Regions from separate parts of the Mesorhizobium sp. M6A.T.Ce.TU.002.03.1.1 genome, predicted to be linked through region 3. Evidence: predicted binding sites of a transcription regulator. Region 3 holds the regulator's gene; each other region holds the start of a gene.
The links. Region 3 encodes LexA, which represses DNA repair genes until DNA is damaged. Its sites were predicted from a motif close to TGTTCNNNNTGTGTTCNG; they were not measured.
Positions count from the first base shown of each region.

Region 1 (7,479 bases), on a different contig from region 3:
CACGAAAAGCCCATCGGCCTTCTTCTGCGTATCGGAGATCTCGATCGAGAACCCTTCGCCTAAAATGAGGCCGGTGTCGCCCATCTGGCCGCCGGATTCGCCATAGAACGGCGTCTGGTTGACGACCACGGCAACGGCGTCGCCCTTGGCCGCGCTGTCAACGGTCTTGCCGTCCCTGACCAGCGCCTGGATGAGGCCTTCCGCCTGCTCGGTCTCGTAACCGAGGAACTCGGTGGCGCCGTTCTTCTCGCGCACCGGGAACCACACCGTTTCGGTCGCGGCCTCGCCGGAGCCAGCCCAGCTCTTGCGCGCCTCGGCCTTCTGCTGCTCCATCGCATTGGTGAAGCCGGCAAGATCGACCGAGATGTTGCGCTGACGCAGCGCGTCCTGCGTCAGATCGAGCGGAAAGCCATAGGTGTCGTAGAGCTTGAAGGCTGTCTCGCCATCCAGCATGTCGCCGGCGCCCAGTCTTTCCGTCGCCTCTGAAAGCAGGCCCAGGCCGCGCACCAGCGTCTTGCGGAAACGCGTTTCCTCAAGCTTCAGCGTCTCGGTGATCATCTGTTCGCCGCGCACCAGTTCCGGGTAGGCCTGGCCCATCTCGCGCACCAGCGCCGGCACCAGGCGCCACATCAGCGGATCGCGGGCACCGAGCAACTGTGCATGGCGCATGGCGCGGCGCATGATGCGACGAAGCACATAGCCGCGGCCTTCATTGGACGGCAGCACGCCGTCGGCCACCAGGAAGCAAGACGAACGCAAATGATCGGCGATGACGCGGAACGATCCGACGGTGTCCGCATCCGGACCGCGGCCGAGCGCGGACGACGCAGCGTCGACCAGGTGACGGAACAGGTCGGTCTCGAAGACGCTCTCCACCCCTTGCAGAATGGAGGCCATGCGCTCCAGGCCCATGCCGGTGTCGATCGACGGGCGCGGCAGGTCGATGCGCTCGTCCTTCGTCACCTGTTCATACTGCATGAACACCAGGTTCCAGAATTCGAGAAAACGGTCGCCGTCCTCCTCGGGGCTGCCGGGAGGCCCGCCCCAGATGTGCTCGCCACGGTCGATGAAGATCTCCGAGCACGGCCCACAAGGTCCGGTGTCGCCCATCGCCCAGAAATTGTCCGAGGTCGGAATGCGGATGATGCGATCGTCGGAAAAGCCGGCGATCTTCTTCCAGAAGGCGGCGGCCTCGTCATCGGTGTGATAGACGGTGACCAGCAGCTTGTCCTGCTTCAGCCCGAACTCCTTGGTGATCAGGTTCCAGGCAAGCTCGATAGCGCGTTCCTTGAAATAGTCGCCGAACGAGAAATTGCCGAGCATCTCGAAGAAGGTCAGGTGGCGGGCGGTGTAGCCGACATTGTCGAGGTCATTGTGCTTGCCGCCGGCGCGCACACTCTTCTGAGCCGTCGTGGCACGCGAATAAGGTCGCTTTTCCAGGCCTGTGAAGACGTTCTTGAACTGCACCATGCCGGCATTGGTGAACATCAGCGTCGGATCGTTGCGCGGCACCAGCGGGCTCGACGCGACGACCTCGTGACCCTCCTTGCGGAAATAGTCGAGGAATGTCGACCGGATCTCGTTAACGCCACTCATGAATAATACTGCCTTTTAACTTTTAGAGAGAGCCGTCGGCCCGGCCGACGGCAAATGGACATGGCCTTTTAGCCGCCGCGTTGCACCCTGTCCAGAAACACGGAATTGGGCCAATTTGCAGGGCTTGTCGGTCATCTCGGCGCCGCCGCTGAAACGCAAACCGCCGGCGCTAGGCCGGCGGTTCGAAACGCAACAATACAGAACTCGATTACATGAGCTGCAGGTGATGAGCGGGAATTATGGCCAAACTCCGGCCACCACCGAAGCCTCACATCGCGCCGGCTTCATCCTCGAAACCATCGTCGCCGCCTTCGGAACCACCATTCTCGAGGAATTTCTCCGCGATCAGCCCGGCATTCTGCCGCAGCGCCAATTCGATCTCGCGCGCCGTATCGGGATTGTCGCGCAGGAACAATTTGGCGTTCTCACGGCCCTGGCCGAGACGCTGCGAATTGTAGGAGAACCAGGCGCCCGACTTCTCGACCACGCCGGCTTTGACGCCAAGGTCGACCAGCTCGCCAGTCTTGGACACGCCCTCGCCATACATGATGTCGAATTCGACCACCTTGAAGGGCGGCGCCAGCTTGTTCTTGACGACCTTGACGCGGGTCTGGTTGCCGACGACCTCGTCGCGGTCTTTGACCGAGCCGATGCGGCGAATGTCGAGGCGGACCGAAGCATAGAATTTCAGCGCGTTGCCGCCGGTCGTGGTCTCGGGCGAACCGAACATGACGCCGATCTTCATGCGGATCTGGTTGATGAAGATGACCATGGTGTTGGAGCGCGAGATCGAGGCGGTCAGCTTGCGCAGCGCCTGGCTCATCAGGCGGGCCTGCAGGCCCGGCAGCGAATCGCCCATCTCGCCCTCAATTTCGGCGCGCGGCGTCAGCGCCGCGACCGAATCGACCGCCAGCACGTCGATGGCGCCGGAACGCACCAGCGTGTCGCAGATCTCCAGCGCCTGCTCGCCGGTATCAGGCTGCGAGATCAGCAGGTTCTCGAGATCGACGCCGAGCTTGCGGGCATAGACCGGATCGAGCGCATGCTCAGCATCGACGAAGGCGCAGATGCCGCCCTTCTTCTGGGCCTCGGCCACCGTGTGCAGCGCTAGCGTCGTCTTGCCCGAGCTTTCCGGCCCGTAGATCTCGACGATGCGGCCGCGCGGCAGACCGCCGACGCCAAGCGCGATGTCGAGGCCAAGCGAGCCGGTCGGCACCGTTTCGATCTCGACGACCTGCTCGTTTGCGCCGAGCCGCATGATCGAGCCCTTGCCGAAGGCACGCTCGATTTGCGACAGCGCCGCATCCAGAGCCTTTGATTTATCCACTGCTTTGTCCTCTACAAGCCGCAAAGAATTCTGAGCCATGATACATCACCCCTTGGTCGTCAATGAAGGCCGGACAATCCGTAATCCTTATTAATTTGTACCTTTTTTGTTCTCATTTGGCAAGGGGATACAACCCATTGAAAAACAAAAAGTATCCGCATTTGTTCTTTTTTTGTTTCGCGCTTTCACGCCAAGATGTATCCCGCGTCTCCCGCAGGATCGTGCCGGCATCTTCCGAATCGCGCCTCCGGTTGCCGGGTTCCGCCGGACAACCTAGTCTTCACCTGGCAACAGCAATGGTCTTCTCGCCGGCATGATGAAGTCGCCGACAATCCTGGCCGTAGGCGGCGCCTATATAGATCGGCGCGGCCAGGTTTCGGGCGCCTTTGTGCCGGCAGCGTCGAATCCCGGCACGATGCGCGAGGCTGTCGGCGGCGCCGTCTTCAATGCGCTGCGCAGCGCCGTGCGCCGCGGCGTTTCCGGCTCGCTGCTTTCGGTGCGCGGCGGTGATGTTCTGGCCGATACGGTCTCGCGCGCCATCCATGCTGCCGGCATTGCCGATCTGTCCGCGGTGTTCCTCGATCGCGCGACGCCGAGCAACACGATGCTGGTCGACGGCGACGGTGCGCTGATCGTCGGCCTTGCCGACATGGCGCTCTACGATCTGGCGCTTGCCAAGCAGATCCGCCGCGCCAAGGTGCGCGAGGCGATCAGCACTGCCGATGCGATCCTGTGCGACGCAAACCTGCCATCGGCAGCACTTGAGCGGCTGGTGGCGCTTGCCGCCGGCAAGCCGGTTTTCGCCCTTGCCGTCTCACCGGCCAAGGCGGCGCGACTCGCGCCAATGCTCGGCAGTCTGGCGCTGGTCTTCATGAACCGGCGCGAGGCCATCGCACTCGCCGATGTGGGTATCGGTGCTGCGGAGCAAGATATCATCGACGGCCTGAGGCGCGCGGACCTCAAAGGCGGCGTCGTGACGGCGGATGACGGTCCGGTGCTGGGCTTCGACGAGGTCGGCGCCTTCTCGATCCTGCCGCCAGCCCCAGGAAAGGTGTCGGACAGCGCCGGCGATGCGCTGGGGGGTGCAACGGTGGCTGCCCTGCTCAACGGCCTGACACTACGTGCGGCGCTACGCGAAGGCGTTGCCGTGGCGATGCTTGCCAGCGAGGGTATGGGGCGTGCGCCGGCTTTTACGGCGGCGAGTTTTGCTGAGGCGCTGACCCTTGTGCCCGAGGCGCAGGACTTGGCATGAGGTGATGACCAGCGGGGAGGCAAGCCTACTTGCCGGCCCGCAGCCCCGCCTCATAGGCCCGGCGTGCCCAGACCGCCATCTCATCCGGATCATCGAAGGCACTGTCAGGGATGCTCCAGTATGGCATGGACACGAGTTTGCCATGCCTCGAGCCGGTATAGGTCCATTGCCGACAGCCGGCCGCTTCGAATTCCGGCGCGCTTTCCGCGTCGGCCTTCAGCAAAAGTTCACCGCGAAGGACGATCGCGACGATGACCCGGTCGAAGTAGATGCCCTTGCCGCCGAACAGCTTGCGGATGCTGACCGGGCCCAAGCCTTCGAAAAGTTCGGCGATGCGTTCATTGTCCATGCCGCGATCATGTCATCGGGATTTCTCCTTGTCATCGCCGCAACCAGCACCATCCTGACAAGTTGAGACCAATTTCGTCGGAGTTTTTTCATGCCGCTTCTGCTCAAAGGGTCCTGCCGGTGCAACGCTGTCCGTTTCGAGGTGGAAAGCCACACGCCGGTGCCGTTCATGCTGTGCTACTGCTCGATCTGCCGCAAGCAGCAGGGCGGCGGTGGCTTTGCCATCAATCTCGGCGCCGATTTCGACACGTTGAAAATCAAGGGCAAACGCAATCTTGGCGTCTACCAGGCGGAGATCGAGGACGACGAGCATCCGCAATGCGAGGTTTCAACGGGCGAGCGGAATTTCTGCCGGAAATGCGGATCGGCACTGTGGCTCTACGATCCGACCTGGCCGGAACTGGTCCATCCCTTCGCGCCGGCGATCGACACAGACCTGCCGAAACCACCTGAAAAGGTGCATCTCATGCTGAAATACAAGGCGAACTGGGTCGAACCTGACGTCGGCAAGGGCGACAAGGTGTTCGACGTCTACCCGGAAGAGTCGATCGCCGACTGGCACAAACGAACAAAAATGTGGGTGGAGTGAGGAGCCCGATCAGGCCGAAGCGCGTGCCTCGGCCAGTGCCTTCAGATCGGCCGGCTTGAGCTCAACCGATTCGCCGCAACCGCAGGCCGAACTCTGGTTCGGGTTGCGGAAGGTGAAGCCGGTGCGCAGCGTCGTCTGCTCGAAATCCATCTCGGTGCCGAACAGGAAAAGCGCCGCTTCGGGCGCGACATAGACATGGGCGCCGTCGCGCTCGATATGATCGTCCTTGGTGTTCGGCTCGGTCACCAGGTCGACCGTATACTCCATGCCGGCGCAGCCGCCCTTCTTGATGCCGAGACGAATGCCATGCGCATTCTCACGGGTTGCGACGATCTCGCGCACCCGGTCAGCAGCCTTTTCGGTCATCGTGATGACGGCGAAGCGTCCCATCTTCTTCTTTCTCCATTGCGTGCAGGTTCAAGGCCTGCCGAATGATTCCTCACCTAAAATGGTGAAATTTTCTGCCCGGCGCAAGTATGCCCATTAATACCAGCCCACCGCGACCTGCGCCTCTTCCGACATGCGGTCGGGCGACCAGGGCGGATCGAAGGTCATGTTGACCTCGACGCCGGACACGCCTTCGACGGCGCCGACGGCATTCTCCACCCAGCCGGGCATTTCGCCGGCCACCGGACAGCCCGGCGCGGTCAGCGTCATGTCGATCTTGACCGAGCGGTCGTCCTCGATGTCGATCTTGTAGATCAGGCCAAGCTCGTAGATGTCGGCCGGGATTTCCGGATCGTAGACTGTCTTGAGCGCCGAGACGATGTCGTCGGTCAGCCGCGCCAGTTCGTCGGCGGGAATGGCCGAGGCGGAAACTAGACCGTTAGCGGTCGTTTCCGAAGTGGTCTCAGCGGTGCGGCCTGCATCATCCATGATCGTCACCCGAAGAACTTTCGCGCTTTTTCGAGCGCATCTGCCAAAGCGTCGACTTCGGCCCTGGTATTATACATGCCGAACGATGCTCTGCATGTGGAGGTTACGCCGAAACGTTTCAACAGCGGCTGGGCGCAATGCGTGCCTGCGCGGACAGCAACGCCTTGCCTATCGATTACCATCGACACGTCGTGGGCATGAATGCCCTGAAGCTCGAAGGAGATGATGGCGCCCTTATCGGGCGCATCGCCGAAGATGCGCAGCGAGTTGATGGCCCGCAGCCGCTGATGGGCATAATCCTTCAAATCGGCCTCGTGCGCGGCAATGCGCTCGCGGCCGATCTTTTCCATGTATTCCAGCGCAGAGCCCAGCCCGATCGCCTGCACGATCGGCGGCGTGCCGGCCTCGAAGCGGTGCGGCGGATCGTTGTAGGTGACGATGTCTTGCGTCACCTCCTCGATCATCTCGCCGCCGCCCATGAATGGGCGCATGCGTTCCAGCATGTCCTTCTTGCCATAGAGCACGCCGATGCCCGAGGGCCCGTAGACTTTGTGGCCGGTGAAGACGAAGAAATCGCAGTCGAGATCCTGGACGTCGATCGGCATATGCACGGCGCTCTGGCTGCCGTCGACCAGCACCGGAATGCCGCGCGCGTGCGCGATACGGACGATCTCCTTGATCGGCGTCACCGTGCCCAACGCATTCGACATGTGCGTGATGGCGACGAGCTTGGTGCGATCGGTCAGCCGCTTCTCGAACTCTTCGATATGGAAGACGCCGAGATCGTCGACCGGCACCCAGACAAGCTTGGCACCCTGCCGCTCGCGGATGAAATGCCACGGCACGATGTTGGAATGGTGCTCCATGATCGAAAGGACTATTTCGTCGCCCTCGCCGATATTGGGCATGCCATAGCCGTAGGCGACAGTGTTGATCGCCGCGGTCGTGTTGGAAGTGAAGACGATGTTGTCGGTGCTTGGCGTGTTGAGGAAACGGCGAACCGTCTCGCGCGCTTTCTCATAGGCATCGGTCGCGGCATTCGACAGGAAATGCAGCCCGCGATGGACGTTGGCGTATTCCTGGGAATAAGCGTGCTGGATGGTGTCGAGCACGATCTGCGGCTTCTGTGCCGAAGCGCCATTGTCGAGATAGACCAGCGGTTTGCCGTAGACTTCCCGCGACAGGATCGGGAAGTCGCGGCGGATCGCCTCGACGTCGTAGGGGATGTTTTCGACTTTCTGGTCCATCACAAGCTCTCTCGAGGCATCGCCTCATTCCGTCCAGCACCCCTCACCCACTTCACCCGTGCGTCGCGAACCAGCCGTCGAGCCTCGTTTCCAGCGCCTCGACAATCGCCTCGTCGTCCAGTTCCTCGATCACCTCGGCGACGAACGCCTTCACCAACAGGCCACGGGCCGACTTCTCGTCGATACCGCGCGCCATCAGGTAGAACAGATGGCTGTGGTCGATCTCGGTGACGGTCGCGCCATG
Region 1 is NZ_RZTI01000052.1:4,316-11,794, forward strand. Features, by position in the region: gene alaS (alanine--tRNA ligase) at 1-1,596, opposite strand, end outside; gene recA (recombinase RecA) at 1,865-2,962, opposite strand; gene EOC93_RS16895 (carbohydrate kinase family protein) at 3,237-4,175, shown strand; gene EOC93_RS16900 (TfoX/Sxy family protein) at 4,201-4,524, opposite strand; gene EOC93_RS16905 (GFA family protein) at 4,615-5,112, shown strand; gene sufA (Fe-S cluster assembly scaffold SufA) at 5,122-5,502, opposite strand; gene EOC93_RS16915 (SUF system Fe-S cluster assembly protein) at 5,596-5,988, opposite strand; gene EOC93_RS16920 (cysteine desulfurase) at 5,994-7,235, opposite strand; gene sufD (Fe-S cluster assembly protein SufD) at 7,288-7,479, opposite strand, start outside.
Region 1: a site for LexA is predicted at 3,086-3,103, ahead of recA (recombinase RecA). Genes of this name have one in related genera too.

Region 2 (7,479 bases), on a different contig from region 3:
CGCCGAGCTGGTCGTCGAGCAGTACAATCCACCGAAGACGCTGACCTTCAACCGCTACGCGATCAAGGCCGTCTTCCGCGTCATCCCGCTCAAGGAGCTGCTGGGGTATTAGGGCGGCGGGGCGCGCTCCATTCTCCCCCTGTGGGAGAAGGTGGATCGGCGCGCCAGTGCCGAGCCGGATGAGGGGTGCTGGGCGGAATGAGGCATTGGCAATCCGTCCGCCCTCATCACTTCCCCGGAGCAAGGGCAGGCGTTGGCGATCCGTCCAACACCCCTCATCCGACCTCGCTTCGCGAGGCCACCTTCTCCCACAAGGGGAGAAGGGAGCGTCACTCCATCAAGCTCGCCTGGATCTCTCCAGGGGAACCTCGCGATCGCTGAGCATCCGCGCCTCGGCGCGGCGTCGCTCCTGCTCGTCGATGAACGCCGCCTGGATCACGACCGTGGCGCCCGGCAGCCCGTCCGCGCGGCAGGCCGAGCAGCGAAGCCGCCCCGAAAGGGACGCCAGCGCCGTCTGCCCAGTCACCCCGAAGCGCCTCAGCTCAGCCGACTTCCACCATCTGCTGCGGCCGCAATCGATACATTCGACCGCAATCGAGACCACCTCGGCGATCGTCGCTTCCTTGCCCGGCAATGCCATCGCCCTAGTGCCTCCGTTCCTGTTTTGTTCACAACATTATGGGTTTCTCCCCAAGAGTCGAGTCGGTTCCGCTCAAACCCGTGCAAAAGTTTCACTTGTGCCAGTTTTTGAGTTATGCTTCTATCCCATACCGACGAATAGTACCGCCGCGGACGATCCGGATGGGGCAGCAGGACCCGGACATCCGTCGCGGCCGCCGAAAGCCAAGGAAACGAAGATGGACGCCCTCTCCGCTCAATTCGCCCGCGATTGCGGCTATACCGGCGACAGTCCGGCCATGCTGGCGGCTTTCGCGGCCATCCGCCTCGACGGCATAGGCAAGGCTCGCCTGGGCCATGACCAGCGCAAGGCGATGGTCGACCGGCTGAAGCACGGCGAGGCCTTGTTCCTGGCAGCGATGCGCCCGGCGCAGTCGGCCGAGGAGGCGCTCGAGGACGCCGCCCGCTTCATCGCTTGTTATCGCAACATGCCGCGCTGGCGCCAGGAAAGACGCAGCGCCGATCTCGCCCGCGCCAGGCAGCAGCGGCTTCTGGCGCGCTTCTTCCGCCGCTACGGCCATCGCCTCTGGGCACGGCAGGCAGCGTAAGCGGAGGTTGCCGAGCCATCGGCCGCGAGTGTCTGGCGCTGGCCGCCTGCACCGCGACGCGCCCATCGCGAATGGCTGGACGGCACTTGCCGTCGCCAAACCCGCGCCGTATGTCATCGTCTCGATGAGCGAGATTGAGTTCCGTCGCGCGCAAGCGCCCGATCTGCCGGCGATTGTCGCATTGCTAGCCGACGATGCGCTTGGCGCCGGCCGGGAAGACGCGTCGACGCCGCTCGCGCCGTCCTACCTCGATGCCTTCAGGGCAATCGGTGCCGATCCCAACCAGCTGCTGGCGGTGGCCGTCGAGGCCGGACAAGTCGTCGGAACGCTGCAGCTCAGCTTCATTCCGGGTATTTCCAGGAAAGGCGCCTGGCGCGGCCAGATCGAAGGCGTTCGCGTCGCCCGGCACCGGCGTTCCGGCGGCGTCGGCAAGCTGATGATCGAATGGGCGATCGAAGCGTGCCGCTCGCGCAACTGCAGCTTCGTTCAGCTCACCACGGACAAGAGCCGACGGGAAGCGCACGCTTTCTACGAGCGCCTCGGCTTCACCGCCAGCCATCTTGGCTACAAGATGGCGTTGTAGGGCGCGGCATCTGGCAGCGGGGCGATCGCCGATCCCCCTTGCGGGAGAGATGCCGGCAGGGGATGGGAAGGATCGCAGCTTCAGTCCCGCTTGGGTTCCTCGCCCCCACGAAAGTGGGGGAGAGGTGGCGCGGCGAAGCCGAGACGGAGAGGGAGACTGCGCCCTACGAAAGCCCCCTCTCCGGCCACTTCGCGGCCACCTCTCCCCCGCTTCGCGGGGGCGAGGAACCCAAGACTTGAGAGGTCGGCGGGGCAGCGAAAACCGAAGCGATTGCCCTCCACTCTCCTTGACAATCCGCCCTATTTGTTCTCTTTATGTTCCATACGAAACCACCTCAAGACAATGCGGCGTTCGAACCGCCGCGGGCGAACGGGCCGGATGGAAGCCAACATCCTCCACGCGGATCTCGACGCCTTCTATGCCTCGGTCGAACAGTTGCTTGACCCGGCCCTGCGCGGCAAGCCGATCGCCGTCGGCGGCGGCGTTGTGCTGGCCGCGTCGTATGAGGCCAAGGCCTTCGGCGTGCGTGGCGGCATGCCGGGGCGCCGCGCGCGCGAACTCTGCCCCGGGCTGATCTTCGTCGGCGGCCATTTCAAAGACTACCAGCGGCTGGGCGATGCGGCTATTCAAGTGCTCGGCGATTTCACGCCTGTGGTCGAGCGGATTTCCATCGACGAGGCCTTCGCCGACGTCACCGGCTGCACCCATTTGTTCGGCCCGCCGGCCGAGATCGCCACAACGATCCGCCGCCGCGTGCGGGCCGAGCTCGGGCTGCCGATCTCGGTCGGCGTGGCACGCACCAAGCACCTGGCCAAGATCGCCTCGCAAGTGGCCAAGCCCGACGGGCTGGTGGTGGTCGATCCGCGCCACGAGCTGGAGTTCCTGCACGATCTGCCGGTCGAGCTGATGTGGGGCGTCGGTCCGGTCACCAGGGAGCGGCTGGCCGGCATTGGCGTCAACACCATCGGCGAGCTGGCAAAGACGCCCGGCTGGTCGCTGGAGCGCCTGCTCGGCCCGGCGGCGGGCGAAAAGCTCAACGCGCTGGCCTGGAACCGCGATCCGCGCAAGCTCGAGACGCAGCGCCGGGCGCGATCGGCCGGCGCGCAGTCGGCGCTCGGCAGGAAACCGGCCGAGGAGGAAGTCTTCGTGCCGGCGCTATTGCATCTGGCCGACAGGGTCGCCACCAGGCTGCGGGCGAAATCGCGGCCCGGCCGTACGGTGACGGTCCGTGTCCGCTTCGCCGACCTGCGCTCGGTGACGCGCTCGATCACGCTCGACCAGCCGATTTCGGCAACCGCCATGCTGGCCGAGATCGCCGAGGCGCTGGTGCGCAAGGTGCTTGTCGACCATCCGCACGAAAAGACCATCTCGCTGCTGGCGATCGCCGTCTCGCATCTGGAACGGCAGCCAGGCCTGCAACTGGAACTGCCGCTCGACCTCGACGACGACCGCCTCCGCCCCGGCACCAGGAAGGGTGCTGCGCGCTGGACCGCCGACCGCGCCATCGACAAGATTCGCGACCGCTTCGGCTGGGAAGCGGTCGGCTATGCCTCGGTCGCGCTCCGCCCGCAGCGGTCGGTTCCCGACGCGTTTCGCGAGCTGGCCGAAAAGGAATTGTGAGCCGGCTTGGCCGGGCGGTGCGATGCGCATTGCATCAGAAGCGATCGGGTTTCCTGCAAATGCGACATCCGAGGCGCTGGTCGTCAGACCAAAAGCGTTGCGCTGCCCCAGGCGATCAGGGCGATGCCGGCCACCCGGCCGACCCACTGGCCGGCAGGAAACACCTTTTCGACCAGCACCAGAATGGCGAGCCCGGCAACCCACACCAGGTTCATTACGCCACCCACGAACAACAACGCCATCAGCATCCAGCAGCATCCGACACAGAACGCCCCGTGCAGGGCGCCCAAACGCAGCGCGCCAAGCGTGTGGGGGCGCCAGTGGCGGGAAAGGAACGCCGTCGGCGTCCGGCAATGCGACAGGCAGGCGTTCTTGAGCGCCGAGAGCTGATACAGGCCCGCGGCGATCAGGACGATGCCTGAAAGCCAGCGGCTCTGCGAACTCATCATCGTCGCTGAAACGAATGCCTCGCGTTCGAGCAGCCAGTGCAGCGCGGCTGCCGCGACGGAGAACCCCAGCCAGACCATGAGGTAGCCTGCCATGAATACGCCGGTGGGCGCGAGCTTGTCCTGGATCTGGCCCTGTGCGAGCGCATGGCGATGCACGCGCGCATAGAGCAGGATCGTCGGCGCCGCACTCGGAGACATCATGGCGACCATCATGACCCACCACATGGCGATCATCAGCGCCCAGATCGCGGCCCCCCAGACCCGCGGTTCCGTCGCCATGTCCATGCCGGACATATCCATGCCAGACATATCGGAGGTCATGTCGGGGGTTTGCTGGTGGGGGAAAAGCGCGAGCCTCGTCATCTCCCACGCATTCATGCCGAGCCCTGCCCCGGCGACGATATAAAGCCAGGCCAGCAGGCACAGCGCCACCACTCCCGCAATCGTGATGACGCGGTCGCGTCTGAGCAGGCGTTCCAGTGGCGACGCGCCGTCCATGCGGCGCGTCAGGCTCGCACCACCCCGTGATTGTTGAGATGCAGCCGCGCGAACTGGCCGTAACTGTCCTTCGTGCTCACCTGAACCGGTCCGCTGGTTGTGCTCGAGGCACTGCCGATCTCGGCGACCGCATATTCGAAGCCGTTCGGCAACACGATCTGAGCCCGCGAGTCCGCGCCCGTCACCTTGTTGCGGATCGGTTCGCCGACCGTATCGATAAAGTCCTTGACGAAGATGCGGCCCCTGCGGCCGTCGATATCGAGTTCAAGATCGATCTTCGTGAAAACCGGCTCATTCATTTTTGTCACGGTTGAGGCGTAGACGGCGAACATCGTCGCGAACGGGTCGGTGTCCTGGCCGGTCATGATGCGCAGCAGCGCGTTACGCTGCCGGTCGGTTGCGCTCTCGTCGACGAAAGCGATGGCTTCGCCATTGCCTTCGTGGATGGCGCCAGGCCATTTGAAGATCGCAGCGATCCGGAGGCCGTCGAGAGCGGTCTCGCCATGATGGCCTTCATCGATCTGGATGCCCGCCACCGCATGGCAATGGCCCTTATCGGGCAGCGCATTGAATTGACAGTTGCAGCCATATTCGCAGGTGCAATTGACGAGTTCACGTCCCTTGATTTCCCAAGACGTCATGCTGTCCTCCCTCATCTCGAAATATTAGACCATCATCATACACCTGCGCCGGCCGCGCCGCCATCCTGTCGCGCCAAGAGTGATCGCGACAAGAGACGGCAGGCCAACGCGGTTTCTCGCCGAAACTGGGTGAACATCCGCCCTGGAGATGGCGCGGCCGGTATCGGAACGGCAGAAATCGGGTCGGAACGGGCCTTTCCGACCGCATCTGCGAAGGTCCGGAAATAAGCCAAAAACGGTCGTTTCCTACAACGATCCGAGCGGAAATCGGTCTCGAATGCTGCAATCATCATCATGTCCCGCCCAGGTTGTGGACACGTCCTTCTCAAAGGCGCACTCTTAGCGTGCGAAACGCGAGCTAGTGTTTCGTCCAATGCTTCACATGCTTGACTTGCGTCGGTGATTGTCTGACCTGTCCGGATACTTCCGGGTGGGCAGACCTCACATTGTGTCGCCTATCCGTGATCAGGCTACGGCCTAAGGCACGTTGCAGCCCGTTCCGGATCAACTGGGAGGTAAACAACATGCCTGATTTTCAGCGCAGAGAACTTCTTGTTCAAGGAAGCGCGGCTCTTGCCGCAATTGCCGCTCTCTATACCTCGCGTCGGGCTTACGCTTTTCCAAAACGGCCGAGCGAGGAAGTTATTCCGTGGCTGGATCAGCCGACCGAAAATCCCGATCCGGTAGGTATCCAGAAGCAGCTTGTCTGGGAGGATTTGGATAGCTGGATAACTCCGAACGACAAGTTCTTCAGCATCTCGCATTTCAACCGACCAACGATCGACGAGAAGACATGGTCCATGGAGATCGGAGGCCTGGTCAAGAAGCCCTTGAAATTAACGCTCGCCGACATCAGGGCGCGACCGCGGCAGGAGGTCGTTTTCACAGTGGAATGCTCGGGCAATCACGGGTTTCCCTTTTTCACCGGCGGCATCGGCAATGCCCGCTGGGCTGGGACGCCGCTCGCCCCGATCCTCGAGGAAGCCGGCGTTCTGGAGAAGGGCATCGAGGTCGTCTTTTTCGGTACTGACACAGGCGAGGTCGCGATACGCGACGTCAAGATGCAGCAGAACTTCGCTCGCAGCATGTCGCTCGCCGACGCGATGAACCCCGACAATCTCCTCTGCTATGAAATGAACGGAGCCGCCTTGCCGGCGCCCAACGGCTTCCCGGTGCGGCTCATTGCTCCAGGCTGGTACGGGATCGCCAACGTCAAATGGCTGAAGCGCATCGAGGTCCGCGATACGCGGTTCATGAGCCTTCTGATGGCCCGTGACTATGTCACCATCCGGGAGGAAGACCACAACGGCGAGACCGTATGGGTCGAGACTTCGGTCGGGCGAGCGCTGATAAAGTCCGCGCCTGCGAAGGTCACCCGGAAAGACTCAGATTACTCCATCATTGGAGCAGCCTGGGGGGCGCCGATCGACCGGGTGGAAGTGCAAATCGATCAAGGGCCTTGGGCACCAGCGACCATCGACCATAGTGAGGAGGCCGAGCACGCCTGGAAGATCTGGTCCCTGGCTTGGGCAAATCCCGCCCCTGGAGAACACACGGTGACCTCGCGCGCGGTCAGCACCACGGGACAAATTCAACCGGCAATGGACGATCCCTTGATTGCCAAGAAACACACATATTGGGAAAGCAATGGCCAGGTGACGCGCCGCGTGCGTGTCGACTAATACCTTGCCGCCATGTGGCAATTGCGTTTGGATCTGCCTGATCCGAAAGCTTGCGGAGAGGGCTGGCGCGCCCCTTCGCAAGCTCGATCAAAAGGGCTGTGGCATGGCGGGCACACCGCCGGGCGACTTTGACCACGGCTTCGATTCCTCTCTTCTTCGACACCAATTACGACGCGTTTCTGCTGCCGAGCTGCAGCGGCGAAAACCGGCGGCCAAATATCCGCCGCCGGCGAATACGTTGCCGGACGCCTGCCCGAAATCTGCGCGCACACCACCACGCCCTGAGACTGCGCGGGGCGCGGTGGCTGGCGAGGGAGTATTGAAGCCGATGCTCTACGTCGCCCCCTTGCCGGCCCACTTGATCGGATATCGCCATCGCGTTCGCCAGTCTCCAAGGCTGGATTAAAAAACGCTGCCGGTGGAGCTGCCAATCTCCCTCCTTGTTGGGGGAGATGTCCGGCAGGTTGACGAGGGGCGCCGTCCCGCAGCCTTCGCAACAAAAAATTCCGATTTTCGAACTGACCGAAAAGGAACCGGAATCGTGAGCCGGCTTGGCCGGGCGGTGCAATGCCGAAGCCCACTTTGCGCCAGAAGCGGACCTTGCCAGCGACGCCGGGAAGGTCAAGTCACGGCCCCAAAAGAGGCGCTGGCGAAGGAGCCATCCCTGCATTGGTCGACAAGGTGAGCGCTGTAGAAGGCGACGATCCGGGTGCGGGCGCGAAGCCTGCTACCCGGGCTTGTGACAAAGTCGATCGAGCACGTCGCGAAGCGCAGTCGCGG
Region 2 is NZ_RZTI01000013.1:37,375-44,853, reverse strand. Features, by position in the region: gene EOC93_RS06570 (helix-turn-helix transcriptional regulator) at 1-112, shown strand, start outside; gene EOC93_RS06565 (hypothetical protein) at 338-640, opposite strand; gene EOC93_RS06560 (hypothetical protein) at 858-1,226, shown strand; gene EOC93_RS06555 (GNAT family N-acetyltransferase) at 1,351-1,809, shown strand; gene dinB (DNA polymerase IV) at 2,188-3,429, shown strand; gene EOC93_RS06545 (DUF2182 domain-containing protein) at 3,513-4,376, opposite strand; gene EOC93_RS06540 (DUF1326 domain-containing protein) at 4,385-5,017, opposite strand; gene EOC93_RS06535 (sulfite oxidase) at 5,542-6,699, shown strand; gene EOC93_RS06530 (adenylate/guanylate cyclase domain-containing protein) at 7,427-7,479, opposite strand, start outside.
Region 2: a site for LexA is predicted at 2,114-2,131, ahead of dinB (DNA polymerase IV). Genes of this name have one in related genera too.

Region 3 (7,479 bases):
GAAAGCGGACATCGCCCTGCACGAGGTCATGCACCACCGTCTCGCCGTCGGCCGGCGCCTTGATGCGGATCGCGCCCTTGGCGCCGGCCGGCGCCTCCGACGGGTCGCGATCGCGCCAGCGGCCGTCATAGCGGGGAGGCAGCCCCTTGGCCCGCGCGCTCTCACGCATCGCCTCCAGCTCAGCCGGCGTCGCATAGCAGTAATAGGCTTTGCCGAGGCGTACCAGCTCCTCGGCGACAGCGCGGTGGCGCGGCGCGCGCTCGAACTGCGATACCGGCTCGCCGTCCCAGGTGAGGCCGAGCCAGGAGAGCCCGTCGAGAATGGCGGCGGTTGCCGCGTCGGTCGAACGCTCACGATCGGTGTCCTCGATGCGCAGCAGCATCTTGCCGCCGGTGTGTTTTGAATACAGCCAGTTGAACAGCGCCGTCCGGGCTCCGCCAATATGCAGGAAGCCGGTGGGCGAGGGGGCAAAACGGGTGACGACCTTGTCGGGCATGGAACTCTCGGGCAAGCGCAGGAAACCGATGTGGTTGCGCGGACTTTCGCGCGTCGCGCGTTCATGTAGCATAGGAGGTCAAGGGCGCAAGGGGCAGACCCGATGGCTGGACCAGGCCGCGGCGTGGACGAGAGCGAGGGCGCGATCGCGAGCGTCAGCGAACGATCGCTGTTTGCCGACGTTTCTCCCGTCGAGCCGCTACCCGTTTCGCTGCCTGCGTCGCAACCCGGCATCCAGCCTCTCTCGCCGGACCGCTCCGCGCCAATACCGGCTCCAATACCCGGGCCTGTCGTTCATTTCCGCCGTCTTTCACTATCCGCTATCCGCAACAGCGTGGTTTCGGCGGCGGGCATGGAGCTCGACCGCGGCGTCGCCTTCCTGCTGGTGCCGGTTTTCCTGGCATCCGGAGTGATCGTCTATTTCTCGCTTGCCGTGGAACCGGACTTTCCGCAGCCCATTGCCGTGGTGGTCCTCACGGCATTGTGCGCAGCGGTCACGCGGTCATGGCGCAAAACACATTTGTGTTTCATGGCAGCGTTGCTGTGCGCGCTCGGTGTGCTCGCCGCCAAGGTTGAAACCTGGCGCGCGGGAACGCAGATGCTCGGTTCGGTAATCCAGACCCAACTCACCGGCCGCGTCGTCAGGCTCGACCAGATGGCGAATGGCCGGATCAGGCTGACCCTCGACGTGATATCGACCGCCCGGCCGACACTGCGTTATGCACCGGAACGTGTCAGGGTTTCGGCACGCAAAATTCCCGCTGAGATGACCGCAGGCTCGGTGGCAACCGGCTATGCAAGGCTTTTGCCTCCGACTGGCCCGGTTCGGCCCGACAGCTATGACTTCTCCTTTGACAGCTATTTCGCCGGTATCGGCGCCAGTGGCTTTTTCCTCGGCAATCCGAAGATCGTCGCTTCCGAAGATGCACCGGTAGCCGCGCGCCTTTCTTCGTCGATCGAAAAGGCGCGTGAAACCATCGCCGACCATATCAGGGACAGCATCGGTGGCGCCGAGGGGGAGATTGCCGCTGCGCTGATCGTCGGCGTGCGTGCCGGCATCCCCGAAGAGATCAACGAATCGATGCGGCGCACCGGCATCTACCACATCATCTCCATTTCCGGCCTGCACATGGCGCTTGTCGCCGGCACAATCATGGGATTGCTGCGCGGCGCCTTTGCGCTGTTTCCCGATTTTTCGTCGCGCCGGCCGGTCAAAAAATATGCGGCTGCAGCCGCACTCCTTTCCATCGCTGCCTATCTCATTTTTTCCGGCATCGTGGTCGCGGCTGAGCGCAGCTTCATCATGCTGGCGGTAATGCTTGTCGCCGTGCTGTTCGACCGGGCTGCGCTCACCATGCGCAATCTTACGATTTCAGCCATCGCCGTCATCGTCGTGTCGCCGCACGAGGTGGTCGGCCCAAGCTTCCAGATGTCCTTCGCCGCGACCGCGGCTCTCGTGGGCGCCTATGCCGGCTGGTCCGACTATCGTGCCGACAAGGCCACGGCGCCGCCACAACGACGGTCACCGGCCGCTTTCGTCACGCGGAAGCTCGTCGCTGGAACAGGCACCATCGCCATGACCTCCATCATTGCCGGCAGCGCCACCGCGCTCTTCGCCATCTGGCACTTCCAGCGCGTCTCGCCGCTCAGTCTGTTTGCCAATCTGGCCGTCATGCCGATCGTCACGGTCGTCATGTTCCTGGCGGTCGTCAGCGCCTTGGCAATGCCTTTCGGCTTCGACGGACCTTTCCTCTACATGATGGGCAAGGGGCTGACGGCCATGATTGCAATATCGGGATGGATCTCCGAGCGTTCGCCGGTCGATGCAGTCGGGCTGATTTCGTTGCAGTCGGTTCTGCTGGTGACGGTCGCCCTGGTCATCGCCACGATGGCGACGACATGGTTGCGGCTTGCGGCACTTCCCTTTGCGCTTGCCGGCCTGCTGACGATTTCCGAGACGCGAAACCCCGACGTGCTGATCTCGGAGGATGCGCATCTGGTGGCGCTGCCGATCGGCGGCGGCGAACTTGCCGTCAACCGGGTGCGCTCGAACGAATTCACCACCGACAACTGGAAACATGCGCTGACTTCAGCGACCATTGTCGAGCCGGAGACGTTCGAAAAAGGAGACGTGCGGTTCGACATCGCCGACCCGGCCGACCTGCCGCCGGGAGCGCCTTTCTATTGCACTGCCGGCCTGTGCCTCGCCCGGCATCCGTCCGGCGCGATCATCGCGCTCGCCGATGACCGCAAAATCGCGCGGCCAGCCTGTGCCTTTGCGGACTTGATCGTCATCGACGATGCCACGGCCTATTATAATCCCTGCCGCAACCCGCTGGTCCTCGTCGTGACCAAACGGCAGCTCGCTCGCATGGGCAGTGCCGCCGTCTTTTTCGATCCGCTATCGGCGACGACGCGCGCAGAAATCCGTTTTGCCGTCAAACAGCCATATAGGCCTTGGCATGAGCAGCGGAGATTTTCTCGCGAGGCGAGGGGCCTGCCGCCATACCGTAAGCCTGAGAAACCCAAGAAAGCTGCCGTTCAGTAACGTCGGATCAATCCGACGAGCTTGCCTTGCACCTTGACCCGGTCCGGCCCGAAGATGCGCGTCTCATAGGCCGGGTTGGCGGCTTCCAGGGCGATCGAGGCGCCTTTGCGGCGGAACCGCTTCAGCGTCGCTTCCTCCTCGTCGACCAGGGCGACAATGATCTCGCCAGGCTGGGCGGTGTCGGCGTTGCGAATGATGACCGTGTCGCCGTCGAAGATGCCGGCCTCGATCATCGAATCACCCTTGACCTCCAGCGCGTAGTGCGCGCCGCCTGTGATCATGTCCGGTGGCACCGAGATCGAATGCGTCTGGTGCTGGATGGCATCGATCGGCACACCGGCAGCGATGCGGCCCATCACCGGAATGGAGACGGTGGCAACGACGTCGTCGTCATTGCCGGCCGCAGGCATGCGTGACGGCGCCGGCTTGATCTGTCGGCCGAGGCTGCCCTGCCCAAGGCTGCCCTGAATGACGCTCGGCGAGAATTTGCGCGCCGCATTGAGGCCGGGCGCGATCGAATCGGGCAAGCGCAGCACTTCCAGCGCGCGGGCGCGGTTGGGCAGCCGGCGAATGAAGCCGCGCTCCTCCAGCGCCGTGATCAGCCGATGGATTCCCGATTTGGACGCGAGATCGAGCGCTTCCTTCATCTCGTCAAACGAGGGCGGAATGCCGCTTTCCTTCAGCCGCTCGTGGATGAACATCAGCAGCTCATGTTGTTTGCGTGTCAGCATCGCGACCCCCAACAGAATCAGAAAAACAAACCCAGAACAAACACTATCTGTTCCAGTTGTGTTCCGCAACTGTTTAAAGTTTAATGAATGTGTTGACGTTTTGTTCAGCGTAGCATCAGCACGCTGCAGGCGGCGCCTGTCGCGGCGGGGGGAGCGAATGGCTCGCGCACGATCAGCCCGTTGGCGTCGGCCAGCATTCTGAGCATCGAGGAATCCTGGATGCCGAACGGCGTCGCCTTGAGCGTGCCGGCGTCTTCCTTCACCACGGCGCGTACATAGTCCTGCCTGATATCGTTGGCCGCCATGGCGGCACCGAGCCGCGCCTGACGCATGTCCTGCCGGTAGGCGCGTCCGCCAAGCCGCGCAAGCAGCGGCTTCAGGAAGAGCTGCGTGCAGACCAGGCTCGCCACCGGATTGCCGGGCAGGCCGATGCAGCGGATGTCGCCCAGCCGGCCGAACATCAGCGGCTTGCCGGGCCGCATGGCGATCTTCCAGAAATCGAGCGTCATGCCTTCGCCGGTCAGCACGTCGTGGACGAGGTCGTGGTCGCCGACCGAGGCGCCGCCCAGCGTGACGATGACGTCAGCCCCTGCGTTAACCGCCTTTTTCACCAGCGCGGCAATCGCCTCTTTGCGGTCGGGGGCGATGCCGAGGTCGAGCGCGCTGGCGCCGGCCGAGCGGGCCGCGGCAGCGACGCCATAGGCGTTGGACGAGATGATCTGGTCCGGGCCAAGGTCGCTGCCTGGCGGCAGCAATTCGTCGCCGGTGGCGATGATGGCGACCAGCGGCCGTTTCACCACGCTGACCTGCGGATGGTTGGCCGACGCCGCCAGCGACAACGCCGCCGGATCAAGCAGGCGGCCTTTCTCCAGCAGAACGTCGCCCTTCGAGAAATCGAGCCCGAGGCAGCGGATGTTGCGGCCTTCAACCGTCGACGCGGTCACTTCGATGCTGCCGCCGCCGAGGTCGCGGACATTCTCCTGGATGACGATGGTGTCAGCGCCTGCGGGAAGCGGCGCGCCGGTGAAGATGCGCACGGCCTGCGCCGGGCCGACTGTTCCGGCAAAGCCGCGTCCGGCCGGCGCCATGCCGATCACCGCAAGTGTTGCCGGCGCGGAGGCGACATCCTCGGCCCGCACGGCATAGCCGTCCATGGCGGACGCGTTGAAGGGCGGCTGGGTGCGGAGCGCCGTGAGCGGGTCCGCCAGTATCCGGTCGGCGGCGTCCATCAGGGTGACGCTTTCAGCTTGCAAGGGCGCAGCATCTTCAAGCAGGCGCTCGAGCGCGTCGGCAACCGGAAGCAGCGCCATTATTGGCCTGCCCCTTGGGCGCCTACTTTGTAGACGCCGGATTTGCCGCCGGTCTTTTCCACCAGCCTGATGCCGGAGATCACCATGGCGCGGTCGACCGCCTTAGCCATGTCGTAGATGGTCAGGCAAGCGACCGAGACGGCGGTCAGCGCCTCCATCTCGACGCCGGTCTTGCCGGTGACGCGGGCCAGCGCCGTGACCTTCAGGCCAGGCAGCGTCGCGTCCGGTTCGATGTCGACGGATATCTTGGTCAACAGCAGCGGGTGACAGAGCGGGATCAGCTCATGCGTCCTCTTGGCCGCCATGATGCCGGCGATGCGCGCCGTGCCCAGCACGTCGCCTTTCTTGGCATCGCCGTCGAGGATCATCTTCAGCGTTTCTGGCCGCATCGAGACAAGACCTTCGGCGATCGCCGTGCGGGTCGTTTCCGCCTTGTCGCCGACATCGACCATATTGGCTTCGCCTTTCGCGCCAAGATGGGTGAGGGCAGCCGTCATCGTCAGACGGCCTTAGAACGACGTGCGTCCGTTTGGACGCACATAGCACGCTCTAACACTTTGGATTTATGCATCGTGCTCTCCGAAAATCGATTCCGATTTTCGGGCCGATGCATGAGCCGGCGCCTTGCCCGTCAAAAGCAGGTGCGTTGCGGCGGCCACGTCCTGTTGCCGCATCAGGCTCTCGCCGACGAGGAAGGTGCCGATGTCGCTTTTTTCCAGCCTGCGGCAATCTTCGTGCGAGAAAATACCGCTCTCGCTGACCAGCAGGCGGTCGGCCGGCACCATCGTCGCGAGCCGCTCCGAAGTATCGAGACTGGTTTCGAACGTCCGGAGGTTGCGGTTGTTGATGCCGATCAGCCGTGACGACAGTTTCAGCGCGCGTTCCGTCTCGGCTTCGTCATGCACCTCGACCAGCGCGTCCATGCCGAGCTCGAAAGCCGTCATTTCGAGCTCCCTGGCCACGGCGTCATCGACGCTCGCCATGATGATCAGGATGGCGTCAGCGCCCCACGCACGGGCTTCGAACACCTGATAAGGCTCGAACAGAAAATCCTTGCGCAAGGCGGGCAATGTCACGGCACTGCGCGCATCGGTGAGGAATTCAGGCGCGCCCTGGAAGGACGGCGCGTCGGTCAGCACCGAGAGGCAGGCGGCGCCACCTTTCGCATAGGCCCTGGCCAGTGCCGGCGGATCGAAATCGGCTCGGATCAGCCCCTTGGAAGGGCTCGCCTTCTTGATCTCGGCGATCAGCGTGAAGCTGCCGGATTTGCGCTTGGCTTCAAGGGCCGAGAGAAAGCCGCGCGGCGCATCGGTGTCTTTCGCCCGCGCCTTGATCTCGGCAAGCGGCACGCGCGCCTTCGCCGCCGCGATCTCGTCGCGCTTGTAGGCTTCGATCTTGCGCAGGATATCAGACACGGCTCTATCCGTTCGAAATCTCGACCAGCCGGTCGAGCACTTGCAGCGCCCGGCCGCTGTCGATGGCTTGCGCCGCCGTCGCCATGCCGTCGGCAAGCATCGTCGCCTTGCCAGCCACCACCAGTCCGGCGCCGGCGTTCATCAGCACCGTATCACGAAAGGCGCCGGCGGCGCCGCCCAGCATGTCGCGTAGCGCCTGGGCGTTATAGGCGGCGTCGCCGCCGCGCAACTCGTCCTTGGTGTGCCGCTTCAGCCCGACTGCTTCCGGGGTTAGCGTAAAGGTGCGGATCTCACCGCCGACCAGCTCGGCCACTTGGGTTTCGCCAGTGGTGGTGATTTCGTCATAGCCGTCGCCATGGGCGACCCAGGCGTGTTCGGCGCCCAATGCCTTCAGCGTCTCGGCCACCGGCATGATCCATTCCGGCAAAAAGACGCCAACCATCTGCCTGCTGACACCAGCCGGATTGGAGAGCGGGCCAAGCAGGTTGAAGATGGTGCGGGTGCCGAGCTCGACGCGGGTCGGGCCGACATGCTTCATCGCCGGATGATGCGCCGGCGCGAACATGAAGCCGACGCCTGCATCGTGGATGCAGCGGCTGATCGTTTCCGGCGGGATATCGATCTTGACGCCGAGCGCGGTCAGCACGTCGGCGGCGCCGGTCTGCGAGGACAGTCCGCGATTGCCGTGCTTAGCCACCGGCACGCCACAAGCGGCGACGACGAAGGCGGAAGCGGTCGAGATGTTGACGCTGTGCGAATTGTCGCCGCCGGTGCCGACGATGTCGATGGCGTCAGCGGGCGCATCGACACGCAGCATCTTGGCGCGCATCGTGGCGACGGCGCCGGAAATCTCGCTCACCGTCTCGCCGCGCACCCGCAGCGCCATCAGGAAGCCGCCGATCTGGCCGGGCGTAGCGTCGCCCGACATGATGATGTCGAAGGCCTCGCGCGCCTCCTCGAAGGAAAGGGCGGTGCCTGCG
Region 3 is NZ_RZTI01000006.1:29,214-36,692, forward strand. Features, by position in the region: gene gltX (glutamate--tRNA ligase) at 1-496, opposite strand, end outside; gene EOC93_RS03395 (ComEC/Rec2 family competence protein) at 599-3,043, shown strand; gene lexA (transcriptional repressor LexA) at 3,037-3,774, opposite strand; gene glp (gephyrin-like molybdotransferase Glp) at 3,879-5,084, opposite strand; gene moaC (cyclic pyranopterin monophosphate synthase MoaC) at 5,084-5,581, opposite strand; gene trpC (indole-3-glycerol phosphate synthase TrpC) at 5,648-6,499, opposite strand; gene trpD (anthranilate phosphoribosyltransferase) at 6,504-7,479, opposite strand, start outside.

Region 4 (7,479 bases), on a different contig from region 3:
TCGACATAAACCTTCGCACCCTTCTTCAGATACTGCTCGGCGACCTTGGCGAGTTGGTCGTTGAAGATGACGACGTTGTGCCACTCGGTCTTTTCCTTGCGCTCGCCGGACGTCTTGTCGCGCCAGCTTTCCGACGTGGCGATGCGGATGTTGACGACCGGCTCACCCGAATTCAAACGGCGGATTTCCGGGTCCGCCCCGAGATTGCCCACCAGAATGACCTTGTTGACGCTACCCGCCATGATACTTCTCCGCGCTCATCCGAAACAAAATTTCTGTCGCTCACCTTATAGGCTGCGGACAATCGCCGCCTGCCACGGCTGCCTTTTCCCACAAGGTTTTTGTTCTCTTTTCGTTCTAGGCTCATCGACCCCCAGTGTCAAGGAATGTCAGCAATCGATGGGGTTCGCCGCGCCATTTCATATGGGCGCGAAAAGATCGCTTGCCAAATCGATAAGTGTAGACTTATGCTTCTATCATGATCGAAGCAGAGATTTTTCGAGCGCTTTCCGACCCGACGCGCCGCGCCGTCTACGAACGGCTCGCCGCCGGCGAGATGACCGTATCGGAACTGCGCAGCGGCATGACCGTGTCGCAACCGGCCGTGTCGCAGCATCTCGCGGTGCTGCGCGGCGCCGGCCTGGTGGTCGAGCGGCGAGCCGGCCGCCACGCCTATTATCGCGCCGATCCGCAAGGGCTTGACCCTCTGCTCGGCTGGGTCGAGCGCTACCGTGCGTTCTGGCCCGAGCGTATCGAACGGCTCAAGGCGGTTTTGAAGGATATGGATCAATGACGCCAAAACAGCATTCGGACGCGACGGACTCGATCGAGTTCGAGTGCGAGCTTCCAGACCCGCCAGAAAAAGTGTGGCGGGCGCTGACGGTGCCGGACCTGCTCGCGGCCTGGATGATGCCGAACGACATCAAGCCCGAGATCGGCAGCCGCTTTGCCTTTGCCAAGCCGGACGCACCGATCGAGTGCGAAGTCCTCGACGCCGAGCCTGAACGCCTGCTGCGCTACTCCTGGCGGGAGCGGCCGGAGCCTGGCAATGCAGCGGATCCGCTCGCCGGCCCGCTGGATAGCCCAATGGATAGCATTGTCACCTTCACGCTCGACCGCACCGTGTCGGGCGGCACGCATCTGCGCATCGTCCACGATGGATTTGCGCGGGTAGCTACATCTGCGGTTGCGATGGTGGGCGGCGGTTGCCGGCTTTCGCTCAACGCACACAGCACCAAACAGACAATTGCCGCAAACACGCCTCGCCTGTTCCTGCGCGCGGCCTGAGCCACACAACGGAGAAAAGCGATGAGCGGTTTTGCCAATTTGGTGCCAATGGTGATCGAGCAGTCGAGCCGCGGCGAACGCGCCTTCGACATTTTTTCGCGGCTGCTGCGAGAGCGCATCGTCTTCATCAACGGCCCGATCGACGACAATGTGTCGGCACTGGTCTGTGCTCAGCTCCTGTCGCTGGAATCCGACAATCCCGACAAGGAGATATCCCTCTACATCAATTCGCCGGGCGGCGTGGTGACCAGCGGCTTCGCCATCTACGACACGATGCAGTATATCCGCAGCCCGGTATCCACCGTCTGCATGGGTTTTGCCGCCTCGATGGCCTCGTTCCTGCTGATGGCGGGCACGCCGGGACGGCGCATCGCGCTGCCCAACACCAGCATCGTGCTGCACCAGCCGCTGGGTGGCTTTCAGGGTCAGGCTTCCGATATCCAGCGTCACGCCGAAGGCATCCTGCGCACCAAGAAGCGCATGACCGAACTCTATGCGCATCACTGCGGCCGCACTTACGAGGAGGTCGAACGCACGCTCGACCGCGATTATTTCATGACCGCCGCGGAGGCAAAGACATGGGGCCTTGTCGATCATGTTTTCGATACGCGCAAGCAGGCGGCGTGAAGGGGTAGCCGAACCACCATGTGAGACAACAGCCAAGCCGTTCGGCAAGTTTGATCGCCACCGGTCTGGCTTCGGGCCATGTGCGGCGATATGGTCGTTCGATGGTCGATAAAGATTCACGCATGCGTTTGAACAGGCTTGTCGTCGGCATCGCTGCCGCGGCGATGACATCCAGCACGGCGTTCGCCGAAGACAATTCAACGCCTTCGCACAAAGGCACGCTGCCCGGCGTGGCCGACGACTATCGCATCGCCAAGCCGGCTCCCGAGCCCGACGATGCCGTGCCCGGCAACGGTAACGGCCAATTCAAGATCGGCGATACCGATGTCAGGATTTCCGGCAGCTTAACCTTCGATGTCAGCGCCGGCTCGATCAAGCCCTCCCGGCGATAGGCCATCTGCCTTCATCGCTGCCACAAGGGCAGCCCGTGCGCTTGCGGTCATCTGAAACGAATAGCCCCGCCGTTGCTTCAGCAAAACGGTCGGGGCTTTCTTGGATTTAAAATCCAACTTGCCGGGAATATACTGCCGGCGTTCGATTTCGGATGCTTCGCGGTGTTCAGCCGCTGATCCGACTAGTGGTCTCTGATTTTTATAAGGATCGACAGGTCACGGTTTGTCGGGCGGCGCAAACGCCTGGCCCTGGCACTTATGCCTGCCGCGGCTCCACCGACACGTGGAACCTCAAGGGACTGTCCGGTGGAGTCATTCCTTCTGCTCTCCTCTTCTGTCCATCGCGACCAGTGTCGTCCGAAGCACATATCGCAAAAGCCTGCGACGTCTAGCAGGCCACCTTGGGGTGGCGAGGCCATCGAAAGACGGCCGGCTTCGGTGACGTTTGGGAGTCTGACTCCCTGAGGCTGAGACGTCAACAGTTGGATAGCCGATTACAAAAAATGTGATCGCTTATACGGCAAATCCGAAATCCGCTGCAGTTTTGAGCAGCGCGGCATCGGCCGTGCTGCGTTCGTGAGCTAGCAAACGCGTGGAACTTTAAATCCATCATGATACGGCGGTTTGTGAAGCTGGTTTCATGGACGCTTTTGTCAGGAGCGTGTTCGGTCTTTGTTCTTTGCGCTTGCTCGCCCGCGCGAAAGACGGTTAAAGGCTTTGGTCGAGAGTTGTGGCGTCTCTCGAAAAGGTGACGAAATTACCTACATAGGGGATGGCCGGGACAACCCGCCATCCCATGAGATTCCAGATCTGAGGCGGCGACCGGCGATGGCCGACCATAAATATCTTTCCATTCGCGGGGCGCGCGAACACAATCTGAAGAATGTCGATCTCGACCTGCCGCGTGACAGCCTGATCGTCATGACCGGCCTGTCGGGATCCGGCAAGTCGTCGCTCGCCTTCGACACCATCTATGCCGAGGGCCAGCGCCGCTACGTCGAGAGCCTGTCAGCCTATGCCAGGCAATTCCTCGAAATGATGCAGAAGCCTGATGTCGACCAGATCGACGGTCTGTCGCCGGCCATCTCAATCGAGCAGAAGACCACGTCGAAGAACCCGCGCTCGACGGTCGGCACCGTCACCGAGATCTACGACTACATGCGGCTGTTGTTCGCGCGCGTCGGCATTCCCTATTCGCCGGCCACCGGCCTGCCGATCGAGAGCCAGACGGTGTCGCAAATGGTCGACCGCGTGCTGGCGGTCGAGGAAGGCACGCGCCTGTTCATCCTGGCGCCGATGGTGCGTGGCCGCAAAGGCGAGTACCGCAAGGAACTGCTGGAGCTGCAGAAAAAGGGCTTCCAGCGCGTCAAGGTCGACGGTGTCTTTTACGAAATCGCCGACGTGCCGGCGCTGGACAAAAAATACAAGCATGACCTCGACGTCGTCGTCGATCGCATCGTCGTGCGCGGCGACCTAGCGACGCGGCTTGCGGATTCCATCGAAACCGCGCTGAAGCTCGCCGACGGGCTGGCGGTGGCCGAATTCGCCGACCGGCCGCTCGATGCCAGCCAGACCGGCGAGGATTCGGTCAACAAGTCGAAGAACGAGACGCATGAGCGCATCCTGTTCTCGGAAAAGTTCGCTTGTCCGGTATCCGGCTTCACCATTCCCGAGATCGAGCCCAGGCTGTTCTCCTTCAACAACCCGTTCGGCGCCTGCCCGACTTGCGATGGCCTCGGCAGCCAGCGTGCGATCGACGCCAGCCTGATCGTGCCCGACGACAATCTGTCCCTGCGTGCCGGCGCCGTCAGCCCGTGGGCGAAATCGACCTCGCCCTATTACGTGCAGACGCTCGAGGCGCTGGGCAAGGCGTATGGCTTCAAGCTCGGCGACAAGTTCAGGGATCTGACCGAAGAGGCAAAGCAAGCCATCCTGCATGGCACCGGCGAGCGCGAGGTCACCTTCCAGTACGATGACGGCCTGCGCTCCTACAAGACGACCAAGACCTTCGAAGGTGTCATTCCCAATCTCGAACGGCGCTGGAAGGAGACCGACTCCGCCTGGATGCGCGAGGAGATCGAGCGCTTCATGTCGGCCACGCCTTGCCCGGCCTGTCGCGGCTACCGGCTGAAGCCGGAATCGCTTGCGGTGAAGATCGCCGGAAAGCACATCGGCGAGATCACCGAGCTGTCGATCCGCAAGGCCGACCATTGGTTCACCGAGCTACCCGCCTCGCTCAGCGACAAGCAGAACGAGATCGCGGTGCGCGTGCTCAAGGAGATCCGCGAGCGGCTGCGCTTCCTCAACGATGTCGGGCTCGACTATCTGACACTGTCGCGCAATTCCGGCACGCTGTCGGGCGGCGAGAGCCAGCGCATTCGGCTGGCCTCGCAGATCGGCTCCGGCCTTACCGGCGTGCTCTACGTGCTGGACGAGCCGTCAATCGGCCTGCATCAGCGCGACAATGCGCGCCTGCTCGATACGTTGAAGCATCTGCGCGACATCGGCAACACGGTGATCGTCGTCGAGCATGACGAGGACGCCATCCTGCATGCCGACTATGTCGTCGATATCGGCCCGGCCGCCGGCATCCATGGCGGCCACATCATCGCGCAGGGAACACCGCAGCAGATCATGGCAAGCCCTGCCTCGATCACCGGCAAATATTTGTCCGGCGAGCTCGAAGTGGCGACGCCGGCCGTGCGGCGCGAGGCCAAGAAGAGCCGGCGCCTGAAGATTGTCGGCGCACGTGGCAACAATCTGAAGAACGTCACCGCCGAAATCCCGCTCGGCACCTTCACCGCCGTCACCGGCGTCTCCGGCGGCGGCAAATCGACCTTCCTGATCGAGACCCTGTTCAAGGCGGCGTCTCGCCGCATCATGGGCTCGCGCGAGCATCCGGCCGAGCACGACCGCATCGAGGGCCTCGAATTCCTCGACAAGGTCATCGATATCGACCAATCGCCGATCGGACGGACGCCGCGCTCCAACCCTGCCACCTACACCGGCGCCTTCACGCCGATCCGCGACTGGTTTGCCGGCCTGCCGGAGTCCAAGGCGCGTGGCTATCAGCCCGGCCGCTTCTCGTTCAACGTCAAGGGCGGCCGCTGCGAGGCCTGCCAGGGCGACGGTGTCATCAAGATCGAGATGCACTTCCTGCCCGACGTCTACGTCACCTGCGACGTCTGCCACGGCAAGCGCTATAACAGAGAGACGCTCGACGTCTTGTTCAAGGGCAAGTCGATTGCCGACGTGCTCGACATGACGGTCGAGGAAGGCGTCGACTTCTTCGCCGCAGTACCCGGCGTGCGCGACAAGCTGGAGACGCTGAAACAGGTCGGCCTCGGCTACATCCATGTCGGCCAGCAGGCGACGACCTTGTCGGGCGGCGAGGCGCAGCGCATCAAGCTCGCCAAGGAGCTGTCGCGCAAGGCGACCGGCAAGACGCTCTACATCCTCGACGAGCCGACCACCGGCCTGCATTTCCACGACGTCGCCAAGCTGCTCGAAGTGCTGCACGAGCTGGTCGACCAGGGCAACACGGTGGTCGTCATCGAGCACAATCTCGAAGTGATCAAGACCGCCGACTGGGTGCTCGATCTAGGCCCCGAAGGCGGCGACGGCGGTGGCGAGCTGGTGGCCTCCGGCACGCCGGAGGACATCGTCCGCGAGAAGCGCAGCTACACCGGCCAGTTCCTGCGGGAATTGCTGGAACGGCGCCCCGGAGGCAAGCGCGAAGCGGCGGAGTGAATGAGGACTGGCTGGCGGCGTTTGGAAGAACCTTCAAATGAAGATCAGAAGAGCGCTTGCCGGTGATCTTGATGCTGTCGTCCAGCTGACCACCGCCGCCTACGCGCCCTACACTGCGTTGCTGGGCGCGCCGCCGATCCCGGTGACAGAGGACTATGCGCCGCGGATCCAGCGCGATGAGGCCTGGCTGCTGGAAAGCGGCGGCGAGCCGGCCGGACTGATTGTCCTCGAACGCCACCCAGATCACACGATGATCTTCTCCGTCGCCGTCTGCCCTGCCTTTCAGGGCAAGGGCTTTGGCATCGCGCTGCTCAACTTCGCGGACGAGCAGACACGGGCGTGGAGGTTGCCCGAGGTGCGGCTCTATACAAACGCGAAGATGGAGCGGAACATCGCGCTCTACAAAGAGTATGGCTTTCACGAAACGGGTCGTCGGCCCAATCCATACCGGCCAGGATGGACGATCGTCGACATGGCGAAGACTGTCGAGACGATCGCTACGGCCTGATCCATTTCAAACTCGGGAGGACGACAATGACCCAATCAGGAAAAATCCGCGCCGGCATGGGCGGCTGGACCTTCGAGCCGTGGGACACGTCCTTCTATCCGGACAAGCTGTCCAAGGCGAAGCAACTGCACTACGCAACTCGGCAGGTGCCGAGCATCGAGGTCAACGGCACCTATTATTCGAGCTTCAAGGAGCCGACCTTCGTCAAATGGGCTGGTGAGGCGCCGGACGGCTTCGTCTACTCGCTGAAAGGCAACCGCTTCGTCACCAACCGCCGCGTGCTCGGCGAGGCCGGCGAGTCCATGATGCGCTTCCTGGGGTCGGGCGTCGCCGCGCTGGGCGACAAGCTCGGCCCGATCCTGTGGCAGTTCGCGCCAACCAAAAAATTCGACCCGGACGATTTCGAAGCCTTCCTCAAGCTTTTGCCGGAAAAGCAGGACGGCGTGGCCCTGCGCCATGCGGTGGAGGTGCGCAACGACAGCTTCATCGTGCCGGAATTCGCCGCACTGGGGCGCAAATACAAGGTCGCGATCGTCTACGCCGACCACGCCAAATATCCTGGGATCGCCGATGTCACCGGCGATTTCATCTATGCCCGGTTGCAGACCGGCAGCGACGACAATCCCGACTGCTACACGCCAAAGGCGCTCGACGAATGGGCGGCGCGCGCAAAAACCTGGGCGGGAGGCAAGGTGCCGGCCGACCTGCCGCGCGCCGATCCGTCGACCGACGCACCGGTAAAGCCGCGCGATGTGTTCGTCTACTTCATCACCGAAGGCAAGGTCCGTGCGCCCTTCGGCGCGATGGCGCTGATGAAACGCGTCACAGGCTGACGGCCTCGAATTGTGACATCTTCATCACCTTCGTAACCTTATCGATACCTCCTTGCTGCATGAATCCGCGGAGCTAGGGCAG
Region 4 is NZ_RZTI01000012.1:19,980-27,458, forward strand. Features, by position in the region: gene ssb (single-stranded DNA-binding protein) at 1-242, opposite strand, end outside; gene EOC93_RS06020 (metalloregulator ArsR/SmtB family transcription factor) at 479-793, shown strand; gene EOC93_RS06025 (SRPBCC domain-containing protein) at 790-1,287, shown strand; gene EOC93_RS06030 (ATP-dependent Clp protease proteolytic subunit) at 1,309-1,914, shown strand; gene EOC93_RS06035 (hypothetical protein) at 2,037-2,306, shown strand; gene uvrA (excinuclease ABC subunit UvrA) at 3,135-6,056, shown strand; gene EOC93_RS06045 (GNAT family N-acetyltransferase) at 6,094-6,564, shown strand; gene EOC93_RS06050 (DUF72 domain-containing protein) at 6,591-7,397, shown strand.
Region 4: a site for LexA is predicted at 2,969-2,986, ahead of uvrA (excinuclease ABC subunit UvrA). Genes of this name have one in related genera too.